3 regions of the Sinorhizobium prairiense genome follow, and region 3 is predicted to be linked to each of the others. Evidence: riboswitches for the same ligand, from Rfam matches in the RefSeq annotation. Region 3 holds a riboswitch; each other region holds the start of a gene.
The links. A riboswitch is a leader RNA that binds a small molecule or an ion and turns the genes downstream of it on or off. The one in region 3 is predicted to bind thiamine pyrophosphate.

Region 1 (6,012 bases), on a different replicon from region 3:
CGTCCGGCGTCGGATCGGTCGCCGCGAACAGGTCGTCATCCCTCCTTGCCGAGGAACCGGTTGATGGCCGTGATGTCGCGGCGCCCGAGAAACCGATCGACCTCATCATGGGCGACAATCCGGCCCCGGTCGAGGAAAAGAACGCTGTCGGCGAGCGCCCTCACGTCATCGGGATGATGCGTGATCATCAGTATCGTGTTGCCTTCCTCCTCGTGCAGATCGCTGATGAGTGTCCGCATCTCGGCGCGCATGCCGGGGTCGAGCGCAGCGAAAGGCTCGTCGAGCAGGAGGATCGGGCGGTGCCGCACGAAGGCGCGCGCGAGCGCGACCCTCTGGCGTTCGCCGCCTGAAAGCGTCGGCGGCAGCCGCTTGCCAAAACCGGCGAGCCCGACACGGGCCAGTGCGTCCTCCACTTTCATGCGGTCGGCCGCGTCCAGTCGCAGCGCCGGGCTGATGCCGAAGCCGACATTGGTTGCGGCGTCGAGATGTGCGAAGAGGTTATGTTCCTGAAATATGATCGATACCGGCCGTTCCGCCGGCGGGCGACCGGTCATTTCCTCGCCGAAGATGCGGACTTCCCCGCGCTCCGGTTGCTCGAAGCCGGCGATGACGTTGAAGAGCGTCGACTTGCCCGAGCCGGAGGCGCCGGCCACGGCGACGATCCGCTCCGCGGGAACCGTGCAGTCGAAGGCGAGCGTCGTTGTTTCGAAGCTTATCTCGATGCCCTTTACGGCGAGAGCGGTGGAACTCATGTGTATTTACCCTCCGGCCGCCTCTCCTCTCCCGCCGTGCCGAGCACCGTCAGGACAAGGCAGAGAAGGCCGAGAACCAGCGCCAGTCCGGCCGCATCCGCGGTGCGATAGCTGCCCATCCGGCTATAGAGCAGATAAGGGAGGGTTACCATGTCCTCGGAGCCGAAAAGAGCGACGGCTCCCAGATCGCCGAGCGAGAGGGCCATGGCAAAGGAAAAGGCGACGAAGAGAGGTTTGCGCAGACCCGGCCAGTCGATCCACAGCAGGCGGTGGAAGCCCCCGATGCCGAGGCTCGCGGCAAGGCGCGCGGTGCGAGCGGCATGCGTCGCCATGGCCGGCGCCAGCACCCGGTGAACGAAGGGAAGCGCCATCAGCGCATTGATGGCGACGACGACGGCCGGCGCGAAACGGGCGACGTCCCCGAACGGCCTCAGGAGCAGGAACCATCCGGCGCCGAGCACGACGGGAGGCACGAGCAGTATGAAGGAGGTGCTTGCGCCGATCCCTCCTGCAAAGAGGCGAGCCGCCGGCCCCGGGCGCCGGCGCGCCAGCGCGAGGCGTTCGGTACGGATCATCAGCGCCGCGATGATTACCGAAATCGCGGCGGAGACAAGGGCGATCGTCGCGCTCATGGCGAGCGCCCGATGGAATGCCGGCTCGCTCACGAGACGGACGAGGTCGGCCTTCGATCCGCTATAGGCGATGGCCGCAAAGGGCAGGCCGATGAGGATGACGGCGAGTACCAGCCAGATACGGTCGGCAAGCCGCGACAGACCGCTCGCGCCGTCGAAACGCCGGATGGCCCTGCCGCTCGTCTCTCCCTCCAGCGGCGCCGGCGCGATCAATTTCAAGACGAGAAGCAGCGCTCCGGTAAGGGCGACCTGAAGTGCCGAAAGGGCGATCGCCCGCGGCGGATCGAAGTCGAAGCGCAGCGCCTGGTAGATCGCCACTTCGAGCGTGCTCGCGGCCGGCCCCCCGCCAAGCGTCAGCACGAGCGTGAAGCTGGTGGCGCAGAGCATGAAGATGAGCCCGGCGATGCCGGGAAGCAATCCACGGATCACCGGCAACTCGATGAAGCGAAAGGTGGCGAAGGAACCCATGCCGAGATTGGCGCAGCTGCGCCAGTATTCGGCCGGAATGCGCTCGATGCCGGCAAGCATCAAGCGTGCGGCGAGCGGCATGTTGAAGAAGACATGGGCAATGAGAATGCCGGAGAGGCCATAGATGCTGACCGGCTGCTCCAACCCGCCTGCCGAAAGCACCCTGTTCAAGAGCCCCTGCCGGCCCCAGATTTCGATCAGCCCGAGTGCGGCGACGATCGCCGGCAGGCCGAGTGGCAGCGCCAGAAGCCGCAGCACCCAGATGCGGCCGGGGAACGAAGCCTGGCGGGCAAGCGCCCGGGCCACGGGTATGGCGAAAAGGATGGCAAGAAGCGTCGAGAGGCTGGCCTGCAGCAGCGTGAAGCGTGTGATGCGCCAGATATAGGCATCGAAAAGCGGACCGGCGCCGGCGCTGCCGGCCGACTGGGCAAGCAGTGCCGCGCCGGCGAGGCCGACGAAAAGCAGGATGCCGCCGAGGGCGAAGGCCCCGGCGGCGATTGTCATCTTGCTTTCCTTCGTGCCGGACAATCCGGCCTCAGTTCCGGCTCATGGCGGCCAGCCATTCGTCGACCCAGGCCTTGCGGTTGGCGGCGACCTCCTCGGAGGGAATGAGGAGCGTCTTTTGCGGGTCGACGAGCTTGCTGAAGGCTTCCGGCAGTGGCTCCTTGGTTGCGGTCACCGGCATCATCCAGTTGGTCGTCGGGATGATCGACTGGAATTCCGGACCGATCATGAAGGTCAGGAAGTTTCGGGCGAGTTCCGGGTCCTTCGCGTTCTTCGTCAATGCGGCGACTTCGATCTGGATATAGTGGCCTTCGGCGAAGGGGGCCGCCTGGTAGCGCTCGGTGTTTTCCGCCACCATGTGATAGGCGGGCGAGGTGGTGTAGGAGAGAACCATCGGGGCCTCGCCCTTCGTGAAGAGACCATAGGCTTCCGACCAGCCCGGCGTGACCGTCAGCACGCGGTCCTTGAGCTTCGCCCAAGCCTGGCCGGCCTGGTCGCCATAGACCGACTTCACCCACAGCAGGAGGCCGAGGCCGGGGGTTGAGGTCCGGGGGTCCTCGATGACGATCTTCTGCGACGGATCGCCCTCGACCAGTTCCTTGAGGCTCTTCGGTGGATCCTTCAGCGTCTCGGTGTCGTAGACGACGGCGAAATGGCCGTAGTCATACGGTATGAAGGTGTCGTCGGAGAAGCCGCCCGGGACCTTGACGGAAGCGGTATCGGCGCCGTGTTGAGCGAAGAAGCCGGTCGCCTTCGCCTCCGCCACCAGATTGGTGTCGAGACCGAGTACGATGTCGGCCTTGGATGCCTGACCTTCGAGCTTCAGCCGCGTCAGGAGTTCGACCCCGTCGGCAACCCCTACATAGTCGACCTTGCAGTCGCAGGTCTTCTCGAACGCTTCCGCCACCTTGGCGCCCGGCCCCCATTCGGTGATGAAGCTCTCATAGGTATAGACCGTCAGGGTTTTTTCCGCGGCCGCCGCGCTCACGGAAAATGCCGCGATCGAAGCTGCGGCGATCGCAAGCCGGCCAAGGATCTTTCGATGGAGTGAACTGGACATTCTGGCACCTCTCCCTTTGTTGTTGCTGCATGGGAAAAGCGCGTATCGGTCCGATCGCTTCTAATCCCTCCGCCGGTATGAGCCGGATCAGGTTCCGCGGGTTGGCTCGAAGCCTCTCAGCCACGGTCGCAAAAGCCGACCAGGGCACCCCGTTAGAGCAGCAAGAGATTTAGCTTCCGGCGACGGCTTAGGCAAGCTGAGTTTCAGCAGGGCGTTTGCCGTCCGCGTCAGCCGCGCTATTAAAAGTCAAACAATTGCCGGCGCCGTTTGTTCGCCGAAAGCGGAGACAATTTCATGCCAGACATGCTCGTCCGCCTCTATGCCTTGCCCGAGGGCCGCCCATCGCGTCTCGACCCCGACATCCGCATCCGCCGGGCGCTTGCGGCCGAGCGGCGGGCCGTCATTCCCTGGATCGAGGAGCGCTTCGGGGCCGGGTGGGCCGGCGAGGCCGAAACCGCCTTCTCCTCGACGCCGGCGCGCATCCATATCGCTCACCATCGGGACCGGATCGTGGGCTTTGCCTGCCATGACGTAACCGCGCTCGGCTTCTTCGGTCCGACCGGAGTTGACGCGACCATGCGCGGCAAGGGCATCGGCGAGGCCCTGCTTGTCGAAAGCCTGCTGTCCATGCGCGCCGCCGGCTATGCCTATGCGATCATCGGCGGCGTCGGCCCTGCCGAATTCTATGCCCGTGCGGTGGGTGCGGTGGAGATCGCCGGGTCGACGCCCGGTATCTACGACGGCATGCTTTTTCCCGGGGATCCGGCGTCCGGAACCTGATCCGCGCAGCATGCGTTCGCAAAACAGCAGCCGGAGCCCTTTTCCTTCGCCGCTGCTTTGCGCTATGGGCTTCTGCCATGACCCGATCACCCTTCACCATCCTGCTCGGCGGCGCGCTGACGCCGACAGACCGGCTCGCTCGACAGCTCGAAGGCAGCCGCTTCGTCGCCGCCGACGGCGGCATGCGTCATGCAAGGACGCTGGGGATCGTTCCCGATCTCTGGGTCGGCGATTTCGATTCCACCGATGAGGCGCTTCTGGCGGAGTTTGCCGGCGTCCCGCGTGAACGCCATCCAGCTGCCAAGAACGCGACCGACGGGGAGATCGCCGTCGAGGCAGCCCTCGAGCGTGGCGCGACCTCGCTCGTCTTCGCGGGCGGACTCGGCGGCGCGCGCAGCGATCACGCTTTCCTGCATCTCCTCGGTACCGTCGCGCTTGCCCAGAGCGGCGTTGCGGTGATGATGACCTCCGGCGAGGAGGAGGCCTATCCGCTGCTGCCCGGCTCGCAGGAGATCGAGCTGCCGAAAGGCAGCCTCTTCTCGATCCTCGGCTTTGCGGACCTTGACGGTCTTTCGATCGAGAACGTGCGCTATCCGCTGAAGGATTTTCATTTGCCCTTCGGCTCGTCCCGCACCATTTCGAACATCGCGGATGGCACGGTCCGCTTGACCCTGAAATCCGGCCGGGCCGTCATTCTCGCCCGCCCCTATGATCTTTCCGGAGCCTGATGCCTTGGCGCCTCCCATCCTGAAGCTTGACGACATTCTACTGACCTTCGGCGGCACGCCGCTGCTTGCGGGTGCGGGCCTGCAGGTCGAGCCCGGCGATCGCATCTGCCTCGTTGGCCGCAATGGTTCGGGCAAATCGACGCTGATGAAGATCGCCGCCGGGCTTGCAGAACCCCAGTCGGGCGAGATCTTCCGGCATCCATCGGTGACGATCCGCTATCTGCACCAGGCGCCCGATTTCGACGGCTTCGATACGGTTCAGGCCTATGCCGAAGCCGGCCTCGGGCCAGGCGACGATCCCTACCGGGTCGCCTACCTGCTGCAGCATCTGGGGCTGACCGGGGAGGAAAAGCCGACGCGCCTTTCCGGCGGCGAGGCGCGTCGTGCCGCCCTTGCCCGTGTGCTTGCGCCGGAGCCCGATATTCTGCTTCTCGACGAGCCGACGAACCATCTCGATCTGCCGACGATCGAATGGCTGGAAGACGAGCTCGTCCGCAGCCGTTCGGCGCTGGTGCTGATCTCGCACGACCGGCGCTTTCTCGAAAAGGTATCGACTGCGACCGTCTGGCTGGACCGCGGCCAATCGCGCCGCCTCGATCGCGGCTTCGCGCATTTCGAGGCTTGGCGCGACGAGGTGCTGGAGGCGGAAGAGCTCGAGCAGCACAAGCTCGGTAAGGCGATCGAGCGCGAAGAGCACTGGCTGCGCTACGGCGTGACCGCCAGGCGCAAGCGCAACATGCGTCGGCTCGGGGAGCTGCAGGACATGCGGGCCCGCCATCGCGGGCACAAGGGGCCGCAGGGTACGGTCCAGGCCACCGTTGCCGACGCCAGGGAATCGGGCAAGCTCGTCATCGAGGCGGAAAAGATCACCAAGGCCTATGGCGATCGCACGATCGTCGCGCCGTTCTCGATCCGTGTCCACCGCGGCGACCGCATCGGCCTCGTCGGGCCGAACGGTGCCGGCAAGACGACGCTGCTGAAGCTCCTGACCGGTCAGCTCGCGCCGGACACGGGCAGCGTCAAGCTAGGCACCAATTTGGAGATCGCCACGCTCGACCAGAAACGCGAGGAACTGAACCTCGACGAGA
Region 2 (6,012 bases), 440 kb from region 3:
ATTATCTCCGGGTGGGGGATCCCGACCAGCCGGCCTTCAACCACGACCTCTACCGCGCCGTCGGCCACGGCCGCGTCTGGGTCATGGAGCAGCAGCCGGGGCCCGTGAATTGGGCGGCGCACAACCAGTCGCCGGCCGACGGCATGGTTCGGCTCTGGACCTGGCTCGCCTATGCCCATGGGGTCGACATGGTCTCCTATTTCCGCTGGCGCCAGGCGCCTTTCGCGCAGGAACAGTTTCACGCAGGCCTCCTTCTTCCAAACAGCGAGGCGGATCAGGGCTATCTTGAAGTCGCCGAAGTCGTCGCGGAAATGAAGCGCCTGCCCGAGGGAGAGGTGCGTGGCAAGGCGCAAGTCGCGATCCTTCTCGACTACGAATCGCGCTGGGCGACACGCGTCCTGCCGCAGGGGCGGAGCTATTCCGCTTCGGCGGTTGCGCTCGATTGGTATTCGACGGCGGCGCGTCTGGGCGTCGATGTGGATTTCATAGGCCAGCACTCGGACCTCGACGGATACAAGCTGATCCTTGCGCCGGACCTCGTCATTGCCGAGGAGGCTTTCGTCGAGCGGCTCGCGCGAGCGGACGCCAAGGTGGTCTTCGGCGCGCGCAGCGGCAGCAAGACGAAGGACATGCACATCCCTGAGGGACTGCCGCCGGGACCGCTGGCGAAGCTCATCGATATCAGCGTCTCGCGGGTTGAATCGTTGCCGGAGTTTCATAGCGAGACCGTTCTCTACGGCAACGAGGCTTATCAGGCGGGCGGCTGGCGCGAGACGGTCAGGACGAACGAGACCGTTCTCGCAAGCTTCGACGGGGAGTATCGTAACGGCGCTCCGGCGCTCGTCGGTAACGACAAGGCACGCTATCTGGCCGTTGCGGCCAACGGCGCATTGCTCGACAAGGTGATCGGCGATGCGCTCGGCTGGGCTGGACTGGAAAGCCTGCCCGACCTCGGCGATGTTCGCGTGACGCGCCGCGGCAATCTCCGTTTCGCCTTCAATTTCGGCCGGACCCCCGCGGAGGTGCCCGCAGGGCCCTCGGCCGAGTTCTACCTGGGGGGCCGCACGCTGAAACCCGTCGATGTTGCGATCTGGAGGGAATGAACCCGGAGCATCGATGTAGCCGACCTTCAGGCAAGGTCACATCGTCGTGAGCTTGGACTGCACTTGATGACTTGTCGTGCCATTCGCCCTAGGTCGAACGCATGACTATGCTCGTTGTTACGTTCCTTGCGCTCTTCGGTTTCCACTCGGCGGCAGCCGCGCAGGATCAGTCCGTCACCACCTTGCTGACGGCCCTGGCGACCAGAGAAGAGTTGAAACCGCTGAAGACCGTGGTCGTTGCCAGGGACGGGGAGACGATTGCCGAAAAGGGTTATCGCGGCCACACGCCCTCGGAGTCGACCAACATCAAGTCCGCATCGAAATCGATCGTATCCGCACTTGTGGGCATTGCGATCGACAAGGGTCTGCTCGACGGCCCGGAGCAGAAGATCGCGCCGCTCCTCAAGGAAGATCTCCCGTCACAGGCCGACCCCCGGATCAACGACATCACCATCGGCAACCTGCTTTCGATGCAAGCGGGACTGGGGCGCATGTCCGGGCCGAATTACGGCCGCTGGGTGTCGAGCCGCAACTGGGTTCGTTTCGCACTGGCACAGCCCTTCGACGACGAGCCCGGAGGGCGGATGCTTTATTCGACCGCCTCGACCCATCTGCTCTCGGCAATACTGACCAAGGTCGGCGGCAAGTCGACACTGGCGCTTGCGCGCGAATGGCTCGGTCCGGTCGAGGGTTTCCGGATCGGCGCCTGGGAGCGGGATCCCCAGGGCATCTATCTCGGGGGCAACCAGATGGCGATGAGCGCGCGATCGCTCCTTGCCTTCGGTGAGCTCTATCGCAACCGCGGCCGCACCGCGGACGGACGGCAGGTCGTCCCGGCCGATTGGGTGGAGCTTTCCTGGCAGCCGCGCACGGCCTCCCGTTTTACCGGCGACGGCTACGGATATGGCTGGTTCACGCGCCGGATCGGCGACGAGGATGTGTATTACGCTTGGGGCTATGGCGGCCAGATGCTCTATATAGTGCCGTCCCTGGACCTGACGGTGGTCATGACGTCGGATGAAAGCGGCCCCTCGGCACGCAACGGCTATCGCGACGCTCTGCACGGGGTGCTGGCAGAGATCATCTCCATCGCCAAAGCGGATTGAGGCAGATGGTTCTGCTCTGTGCGCGTTAAACAAACATGTTAGCAAAAAACGCCAAGGGCGCGTCGACCTTGGAGAATTGACGCGCCCGACCGATTGACTGTTGGCCAGCGGGTTTGCTTAGGCCGTTGGCTGCTTTGTCTTCCGGAGATAGGGAAGCACGGTGTCGAACGACCCGAAACGCTGCACGGCGTCCTCGTTGGAGACGGCGGCCGTGATGATGACGTCCTCGCCCTGCTGCCAGTTCGCGGGTGTTGCCACCTGATGCTTGGCGGTGAGTTGGATCGAGTCGATGGCGCGCAGGATCTCGTTGAAGTTGCGGCCGGTGGTCATCGGATAGGTGAGGATCAGCTTGATCTTCTTGTCGGGGCCGATGACGTAGACCGAACGCACGGTGGCGTTATCCGCAGGCGTCCGGCCCTCGGACGTCTCTCCGGCGCCGGCCGGCAGCATGTCGTAGAGCTTTGCCACCTTCAGATCGCGGTCGCCGATCAGCGGGTAGTCGACCTCGAAGCCGGTCGCGACCTTGATGTCGTTCTTCCACTTGGTGTGACTTTCGACCGGGTCGACCGAAATGCCGATGATCTTGACGCCGCGCTTGCGGAATTCGGGCTCGATGCCGGCCATGGCGCCGAGTTCCGTGGTGCAGACGGGAGTAAAGTTCTTCGGATGGGAGAAAAGGACAGCCCAGCCGTCGCCGATCCATTCATGGAAATTGACCGTGCCCTGCGTTGTCTCGGCGGTGAAATCAGGGGCGGTATCGTTGATGCGCAGACTCATGGCGTGTTCCCTCCTGTACGACGAAATTTCGCTAAGAATAACGCAATCGCCGCCGTTTTCGAGGAGGAAACGAGCGATTGACGGCGGCAGAAGGAATGACTGCATCATAGGTGGCCAGGCTGCGGGTATATTTTTGCCGGCTGGCCTAAAAGCCAGGTCTTACAAGCCTTTGCGCGGGCGCGTTGACATCGCTTTGCCACAGCCGCATAGATAGCGCATTCCGAGGGGAGCACCAGACGGTGCTGAGATGGCGTTGAGCCGGACCCTTGAACCTGATCCGGGTCATGCCGGCGTAGGAACGGAAAGAAGGCCGCCAGCGGCAAGTTCTCCTTTTCATCGCCTTTCCTGGATCTCCGTGATGTTCCGTCTGGAGATCGATCGATGACGTCCTCTGCCGTACCGCTCGCAACCATCATCCGCCCTCGTGCGAAGGAGGACTGGGCATGACGGCGATTGCTCTCACCATCGCCGGCTCGGACTCGGGCGGCGGCGCCGGTATTCAGGCGGACCTCAAGACGTTTTCAGCGCTCGGCGTTTACGGCGCCAGCGTCATCACTGCGATCACGGCCCAGAACACCAGGGGTGTGACGGCCGTCGAGGATGTCTCCGCTGAAATCGTGTCGGCGCAGATGGACGCCGTCTTCTCCGATCTCGACGTGACGGCCGTCAAGATCGGCATGGTCTCGCGTCGGGAAACAATCGCCGCCATTGCCGATGGATTGCGCCGGTCCGGAAAACGGGCGGTCGTGGATCCGGTCATGGTTGCGACCTCCGGCGACGCGTTGCTTCGGCCGGATGCCGTTACGGCGCTCATCGAAGAGCTGTTGCCGCTGGCGCTCGTCGCCACGCCCAATCTTGCCGAGGCCGCGCTCATGACCGGGCGCGCAATCGCCGAGGACGAGGCGGAGATGGCGCGCCAGGCGGAAGCGATCATGCGGACCGGCGCATATGCGGTTCTGGTAAAGGGCGGGCACTTGAAGGGCCAGGAGGCCACAGACCTCTTCTTCGACGGCGACACTCTTGTCCGCCTTCCCGCCGCGCGGATCGAGACGCGCAACGACCACGGCACCGGCTGCACCCTGTCGGCAGCCATTGCCGCCGGCCTTGCGAAAGGCTTGCCGCTGGTCGAAGCGGTGAGTGCCGCCAAGTCCTATCTGCATGCCGCAATCTCCGCGGCCGACCGCCTGGAGATAGGTCAGGGGCGCGGCCCGGTCCATCATTTCCACCGGTGGTGGGAAGATTGACTGCCGGGTGACGGCTCGGGGGAGCTGAAGTGCCTCGCTATCGCCACTGTTGTTCAGCAGCATGACCGCGTCCATGGCTTCGATTGGCGATCGGTTCTCGCGATATGCATTTTCTTACCCGCCGGCTGGAGGCTTTCAACCGTGACGACCTGCCGGATTGGCGGCGGTCGCCCGGCAGGGTGCGGCGTTGTTTTTCGATGCTGCCGTCGCTGGTCGAATATTCGCTTTTCTATGCGCTGGCACTCGTTGCCCTTACGGCGGTCATCGCGCTAATGGCAGCCGCTTGGATCGTCGATCGCCGCAAGGCCTGACGGCGAAGGGCGAAAAGGCCGCGCACAGGTGGCGCGGCCGCGGTCGCCTCAAGCGGCGTTGTTTTCCGTAATCGTATTCTCGACGTAATATTTGCCGTAGCGGTGGCGGTATTTCTCCGCCCCGTCGAAGTCGCTGTATTTGCCGAGTTCGTTCATGTCCGTCTTGTTGAGGATGACGCCAAGCACCTTCGAGTTGATCAATGGTTCCGAGTTGAGGAGATCGCGTACGAGCCGCGAAGGCGTCCTTCCCCACTCGACCACGAAGAGAATACCGTCGGCAAGCGGCGCGAAAGCCTTGGCGTCGACGACGGGGGCGAGTGCGGCAAGATCGACGACGACGTAGTCGAAGGCGTTGCGGGCGTTCTCGATGAGGTTCGCCATGGCCGGGGAGGCGAGCAGTTCATTGCTCTGATGCCGCTGATGCGATGCGCCGCCGGCCGGAAGGATTGCGAGCTTGGTGCGCTGGTCCACCTTGATTCCGGCGGGCCAGGTGGCTTCTCCGGTCAGCGTTTCGACGAGCCCGGTGCGCGGGGCGGGCGTGATCATCTGAGTCAGTCCCGGCTTGCGTATATCGGCGTCGATGAGCAGGGTCCGCTTGCCGCTCGCCGCCAGAAGCGCGGCGAAGTTCGCGGCAATGATCGACTTTCCCTCGTCCGGAAGGGCCGATGCAATGGCGATCACGCGGCTTTCGCTGCCGGCGAGCATCTGGTCGCAGGCAAGCTTGGCGTTGCGGAAGGTCTCCGCAAAGGTCGAACGCGGCGCATCGACGACGATGCGCGAAAGTCGTTGGAACGGCATCGTGTCGTCGACAGCTTCGTCATGTCTTTTCACCGAGCCGAAATGCGCATGGACCAGTTGTGCCTTCTTCTTCATGCGCGTTCCGAGCAGCGGGACGTAGCCAAGCGAGCGATGGCCGAGGATCGAGCGTATGTCGCCTTCCAGGCGGAAAGTCCGTTCGCGGAATTCGAGGAAGGCCGCGTAAGCCCCGCCGACCATCATGCCGAGCACGGCCGAGAGCGCGAGAGTCATCGTTTTCTTGGGGCTCGACGGTGACACGGGCACGCCGGCCTCGGAGATGACGCGCGCCTTGGCGATCGGGAAGGATTGCTGCTGCGTCGCCTGTTCGTAGCGGCCGAGATAGGATTCGTAGAGCGTCTTCAGAGCCGCTGCCTTCTGTTCGAGCTCCCTTAATTGAACGAGTTGCTCGCTGGCGTCGGAGGTCTTGCCGGCAATGCCCTGGATGCTCTTCCTGAGCGATGCCTCGCGCGATTGCGCGACCTCGTATTCGTTCTTGTAGCTTGCAGTGAGCTGCTGCAGTTCCTGGTAGATCTGCCGCGCGACATCCTCCTGCTCGGCGCGGAGCGATACCGCCTGCGGGTGGTCGGCGCCGAAATTATCCGAGACTTCCCGCTCACGCTTGCCGACGGTGAGATAGCGGGTCCTAAGGTCACGGATCACCGAATTGTCACCC
Region 3 (6,012 bases):
GTCGCCTCGAAGTCGACCCTGTCGAGAAGCAGAAGCGGATTTTGCGAAGCAACCGCGAATTCGAGCGCACCGATGCCGCTGGCGGATTTGGACTTGGCCGTCAGCGTGAATGTCCCCGGTTTCGCGATGAACCGCGAAACTGCATCCACCACATTCCGCAGCCGAGGCTCCTGCGCGGCAAATTGATGCAGCATCACCGACGCCGTCATTTCCAGCATGCCGCGTGCCTGATCCTCCGTCATGCCGTTTTGTTCGGCATAGACCTGTATCCCTTTGGCGGTGAAGCCCTTGTCCTCGATCTTCAGGCTTGCTTCCCGCGCGGTGAGGCCGAACAACGCCGCCTGCGCCTTAGCCGCGTCGCCCGAAAGAAGTCGCCGCTCACGCCTCCCAGAAGGCCGGAGAGGGAAAAGCGGCCAATATCCTTTCCGCTCGTGGAGATATCCTTGATGACCAGAGTCTCGGTCGCTTCGTCCCAGGCGGCTTCGAGGTTGGAGGAGAGGACCAATTCGTTGAAGCCCAGCTTGCGAAGCTTGGCGAGAGTCTCGTCCTGCGTATGCTCCGGGATTTGAAGGGCGAAATCCTGGTATCCGGCGCGGACGTCAGTCGGAATGCCGTTTCGCGGTTTCGCGAGCGCCAGCTCGTATCCCTTCATCGTGAAGCGGATGCGTTGCGGCCGATCGCCCTCTCCAGCATCCGGAGTGTCGTTGTATTCGTCCCAGTCTTCCACGCCGGTGCTCGAGTCAGGCAGATCGGCATCGATTCCCGCCACGCGGAACGTTCCGAACTCCGGCAGCAGCGTCGTGAAAGGGAAGTTCTCATGCTGCCCATCCTGCAGAGCGACGAACTTCTTCAGCGCTTCCACGCTGGGATCCCAGGAAAAGCCCGAAATGCTTGCTTCGGAGACTTTGACGTAGTCCGCGCCCTCCGCCATCGAGAAGCCATTCACCGACGCGTCGAGCTTCCGGCCATCGAGCCGGAGCGCGAGGCGATCCATCGCCAGCTTGATCCTCTCGCCCTCTTCACCATCCTTGTCCGGCGCGTCGATCTTCAGACCCAGCATTTCCATGTCGGCCTTCCTCGTCAAATCGGCGACCGACAGAATCCGGGCGAAATAGTCTTGACGCTCCGCCACGGGCAGATCCTCGGGCGACGAGACCGAGTTGAGCTTCTCCAGAGTTTCGCGAAGTGGCTCGTCCAGCATCCGCATGCTTACGCCGCTGCTGCGAACCTCGTCATAGCCGAAGCTCGCCTCGCCATCCGAGAAGGCTATATCCTTGATCGAGAATGGCCCATAGACAGGCCTTGCCTGCCCGTCGCCCGGCCCGGCCTTTTCAGTATAGATGCGGGCCAGATAGGCGGCATCGACGTCCTGCCCCGTCATGGCTCCAAGGGAGCCCGTCAGCCGCTTCCTCTCGCCGCCCTCTCCATCGGAGGCGCCTATGGCGGCTTCGAAGCTCGCACCACTCGCCGAATAGCGCGCAATGCGGCCATCGACGATACCTTCCGAGACCACGTTCTTGTAGACCAGCTTCTGCTCGCTACCGGCAACCGTCTGCGTGATGATCACCTCAGGGGCGGTGACGCTCTTTGCCGTAAAAAGCGCCAACTGTTTCGGCAGCGAAAGGTTGCTTCCCGCGCCGAACATTTGCGCCAGCGTGTCGCGACCGAACTCCGCCTGCTCGACGATCACCTTCGGCACGGCGATCTTGCCCGGGCGCATATCGAGGTCCACGCCGCTGACCTCGAGCATGCCGTCCAGAAATAGGATCCTGGGCCGCCCGTCGATCGCGGCGACGCGAAGTTCGGATCCTTCCTTCAGCGGCAGCGTCAGGTCGCGCAGGTGAACGCGCCCGAAGAAGTCCGCTTCGACCGTGCCCACTCTGCCGCCCCGTTCGGCGATCAGCCTGCTCACGCTCTTTTCGACAGCAATCTTGTAACCGGTCGCGCCTGCGGCTGCGATTGCGATGACCGCAACGGCCGCCCAAAGCGCCTTGCGTCCCCTTTTCCTGGTCCCCGTCTCCGCCTGCCCCAAGACCTTCACCCCTTTTCGCTATGCGCATCATGGCGCTTCAGACTCGGACGGTAAGTAGATTTAGAACTTTGCATTTGCAAGCATGGCGCGAGCCCTGCGCACGGGATTTAGCCGGTGCAAAAACCATCTTGACGCCGCGGCGATAACCGTCCCTAATTGCGCCATTCACCAGGGGGGTCCCGGCAAGGGGCTGAGATACTGCTAGCGCGCGCAGTGACCCGTTGAACCTGATCCAGTTCATACTGGCGTAGGGACGGTGCAGACGTGCAGCAGCCAGGATTCCGTTTATCGGCAATTCATCGGTGATACGTCTTTTCATCCTTCCGGCTTCAGAACTGGGTCTCCAACGCGAAAACATTGGAGCCTCAAGATGAATCTAATCAAGCCTCTCGCCGCTGCGCCCTCGGTCACGCAAGGACCGCTCCCGGCATCCCGCAAGGTTTACAAGCCGGGCGAGATCCACCCGGAGATCCGCGTGCCGATGCGCGAGATCGCGCTGCATCCGACCTCCGGCGAGCCGCCGGTGACTGTTTACGATTCCTCCGGCCCCTACACGGTCGAAAACGCCGATATCCGCATCGACGCGGGCCTGCCGCGCCTTCGCAGCGACTGGGTTCTCAAGCGCGGCGATGTCGAAAGCTACGACGGCCGTGCGGTGAAGGCCGAAGACAACGGCTTTGCCACCGGCGAAAGGCTGACGCCGGAATTCCCGATTCGTCACCAGCCGCTCAAGGCGAAGCCGGGAAAAGCGGTAACCCAGCTCGCCTATGCCCGCGCCGGCATCGTCACGCCGGAGATGGAGTTCATCGCCATCCGCGAAAATCTCGGCCGGAAGGCCGCGAAGGAGGCGCTTGCCCGAGACGGCGAAAGCTTCGGTGCCTCTGTCCCCGATTTCGTAACGCCGGAATTCGTGCGCCAGGAAGTGGCGAGCGGCCGCGCCATCATTCCGGCCAATATCAACCACCCGGAAGCCGAGCCGATGATCATCGGCCGCAACTTCCTGGTGAAGATCAACGCGAATATCGGCAATTCCGCCGTCACCTCATCGATGGCCGAGGAGGTCGAGAAGATGGTCTGGGCGACGCGCTGGGGCGCCGACACGGTCATGGACCTTTCCACCGGCCGCAACATTCACAACATCCGCGAATGGATCATCCGCAATTCGCCGGTACCGATCGGCACCGTGCCGCTCTACCAGGCGCTGGAAAAGGTAAACGGCATCGCCGAGGATCTTTCCTGGGAGGTCTTCCGCGACACGCTGATCGAGCAGGCGGAACAGGGCGTCGACTATTTCACCATCCATGCCGGGGTCAGGCTTCATTATATCCCGCTCACCGTGGATCGCGTCACGGGCATCGTTTCGCGCGGCGGCTCGATCATGGCGAAGTGGTGCCTGCATCACCACCGCGAGAGCTTCCTCTACGAGCATTTCGAGGAGATCTGCGACATCTGCCGCGCCTATGACGTTTCCTTCTCGCTCGGCGACGGCCTGCGTCCCGGCTCTATCGCCGACGCAAACGACCGGGCCCAGTTCGCGGAGCTCGAAACGCTCGGCGAACTGACGAAGATCGCCTGGGCCAAGGATTGCCAGGTGATGATCGAAGGGCCGGGCCATGTGCCCATGCACAAGATCAAGGAGAACATGGACAAGCAGCTCGCCGTCTGCGGAGAAGCGCCCTTCTATACGCTCGGGCCGCTCACCACCGATATCGCGCCCGGCTACGACCACATCACGTCAGGCATCGGCGCGGCGATGATCGGCTGGTTCGGCACCGCCATGCTTTGCTACGTGACGCCGAAGGAACATCTGGGCCTGCCCGACCGCAACGACGTCAAGACCGGCGTGATCACCTACAAGATCGCCGCCCATGCCGCCGATCTCGCCAAAGGGCACCCGGCCGCCCGAACCCGCGACGACGCGCTGTCGCGCGCCCGCTTCGAGTTCCGCTGGGAGGATCAGTTCAACCTCTCGCTCGACCCCGAGACCGCGCGCAATTTCCACGACGAGACCCTGCCCAAGGAGGCGCACAAGGTCGCGCATTTCTGCTCCATGTGCGGACCGAAATTCTGTTCGATGCGGATTTCCCACGATATCCGCGCCGAGGCGCAGAAGGAGGGCCTCGAGGCGATGGCCGCCAGATATCGCGACGGCGGCGACCTCTATATGCCGGTCGATGAAAGCAATGCCGCGCCCGCTGGAGAATGAAATGCGCGTGCTGATCAGAGGTGCCGGCGTCGCCGGCCTCACCGCCGCCCATGAACTTCTCGGGCGCGGCGCCGCAGTGACGATCACAGAAAATGCCGCCGGCTCTACCGGGGCCGCTTCCTGGTATGCGGGCGGCATGCTCGCTCCCTGGTGCGAGCGCGAAAGTGCCGAGGAAACCGTCCTGAGGCTGGGGATCGGCGCCGCCGACTGGTGGGAAGCCGCGCTCCCTGCCGGCTCCGTGCATCGCAACGGCACGCTCGTCGTCGCGCAACCCCGTGACGGAGCCGAACTCAAGCGTTTCGCCTCCCGCACCTCCGGCTTCCGCTCGCTCGATGCAGAGGAGATCGCTGCGCTGGAGCCGGCTCTCGCCGGCCGTTTCCGGCAGGCGCTGTTCTTTCCGCAGGAGGCGCATCTCGACCCGCGCCGGGCACTCTCGGCGCTCCGGCAAGGGCTGACGGCACGCGGCGCGGTATTCGCCGGCGAGGACATGGACGATCGCGATTTCGCGCTCACCGTCGATTGCACCGGCGCGTCGAGCATCGGCGAGATCGACGGGCTACGCGGGGTGCGCGGCGAGATGGCCTATCTGCAGACGGACGAGGTGACGCTCTCGCGCCCCGTGCGCGTGCTGCATCCCCGCATCCCGCTCTATATCGTGCCGCGCGGCGGAGGGCTCTTCATGTGCGGCGCGACGATGATCGAGAGCGACGACGCCCGCCCGATCACCACCCGCTCGCTGATGGAACTGCTGAACGCCGCCTATGCGCTCCATCCGGCTTTCGCCGAAGCGCGCCTGATCGAGACCGGCACGGGCGTACGCCCCGCCTTTGCCGACAACCTGCCGCGGGCCTCGCGGCGCGAAAACAGGATTACAGTCAACGGCCTCTATCGTCATGGCTTCCTGCTCTCCCCAGCCACGGCCCGGGAAGTGGCGGCGCTGGCCCTGGGCGACGAGACACGCAAAGGAGATTTCCGATGAAGCTGACCGTCAATGGCGAGGAACACGACCTTCTGGCCGTTACACTCGCCGAGGTCTTGCAGCGCCTCGATTTCGAAGGCGACTGGCTGGCGACCGCCGTCAACGGCGAACTGGTCCAGAAGGCAGACCGATCCAGCTACCGGCTGCAGGACAGCGACCGGATCGAGATTCTGTCGCCGATGCAGGGAGGCTGACATGCCGCTATTCTATGGAACAGAAATCCGGTCGAGACTGCTGCTCGGAACCGCCCGCTATCCCTCGCCGGCCGTGCTCGCCGAGGCGGTGCGGCGGTCGGGCACCGATATCGTCACGGTCTCGCTCCGCCGCGAGACGGCCGGCGGGCGCCAGGGCGGCGCCTTCTTCGAGCTGATCCGCGAACTCGGCGTGCGCGTGCTGCCGAACACGGCCGGCTGCCATTCGGTCTCGGAGGCGGTGCTGACCGCGAAGATGGCACGCGAGGTTTTCGGCACGAGCTGGATCAAGCTCGAAGTGATCGGTCACCAGGACACATTGCAGCCGGACGTCTTCGGCCTCGTCGAGGGGGCCCGCATCCTCACCGGGGAAGGTTTCCAGGTCTTCCCCTATACGACGGACGACCTCGTCGTCGCCGAAAGGCTGCTGGAGGCGGGCTGCCGGGTGCTGATGCCCTGGTGCGCGCCGATCGGCAGCGCCATGGGACCGCAGAACGTGCAGGGCTTGCGCGCCATGCGCTCGGAATTTTCCGACGTGCCGCTGATCGTCGACGCCGGTATCGGCCGCCCGTCACATGCGACAACCGTGATGGAGCTCGGCTAC

Region 1: linked by a shared signal. The riboswitch ahead of thiB (thiamine ABC transporter substrate binding subunit) and the one ahead of thiC (phosphomethylpyrimidine synthase ThiC) in region 3 are both predicted to bind thiamine pyrophosphate.
Region 2: linked by a shared signal. The riboswitch ahead of thiD (bifunctional hydroxymethylpyrimidine kinase/phosphomethylpyrimidine kinase) and the one ahead of thiC (phosphomethylpyrimidine synthase ThiC) in region 3 are both predicted to bind thiamine pyrophosphate.

The regions. Positions count from the first base shown of each region.
Region 1 covers NZ_CP104131.1:3,266,538-3,272,549, forward strand. Annotated here, with positions in the region: gene thiQ (thiamine ABC transporter ATP-binding protein) at 36-752, opposite strand; gene thiP (thiamine/thiamine pyrophosphate ABC transporter permease ThiP) at 749-2,380, opposite strand; gene thiB (thiamine ABC transporter substrate binding subunit) at 2,388-3,416, opposite strand; TPP riboswitch at 3,464-3,578, opposite strand; gene N0Q91_RS18335 (GNAT family N-acetyltransferase) at 3,711-4,196, shown strand; gene N0Q91_RS18340 (thiamine diphosphokinase) at 4,274-4,924, shown strand; partial or broken gene N0Q91_RS18345 (ABC-F family ATP-binding cassette domain-containing protein) at 4,929-6,012, shown strand, end outside.
Region 2 covers NZ_CP104133.1:19,403-25,414, reverse strand. Annotated here, with positions in the region: gene N0Q91_RS23460 (beta-galactosidase) at 1-1,103, shown strand, start outside; gene N0Q91_RS23455 (serine hydrolase domain-containing protein) at 1,205-2,209, shown strand; gene N0Q91_RS23450 (peroxiredoxin) at 2,327-2,986, opposite strand; TPP riboswitch at 3,200-3,302, shown strand; gene thiD (bifunctional hydroxymethylpyrimidine kinase/phosphomethylpyrimidine kinase) at 3,430-4,230, shown strand; gene N0Q91_RS23440 (hypothetical protein) at 4,335-4,541, shown strand; gene exoP (succinoglycan biosynthesis transport protein ExoP) at 4,590-6,012, opposite strand, start outside.
Region 3 covers NZ_CP104133.1:458,944-464,955, forward strand. Annotated here, with positions in the region: partial or broken gene N0Q91_RS25480 (aq_1923 C-terminal domain) at 1-2,032, opposite strand, end outside; TPP riboswitch at 2,193-2,304, shown strand; gene thiC (phosphomethylpyrimidine synthase ThiC) at 2,403-4,238, shown strand; gene thiO (glycine oxidase ThiO) at 4,240-5,217, shown strand; gene thiS (sulfur carrier protein ThiS) at 5,214-5,411, shown strand; gene N0Q91_RS25500 (thiazole synthase) at 5,413-6,012, shown strand, end outside.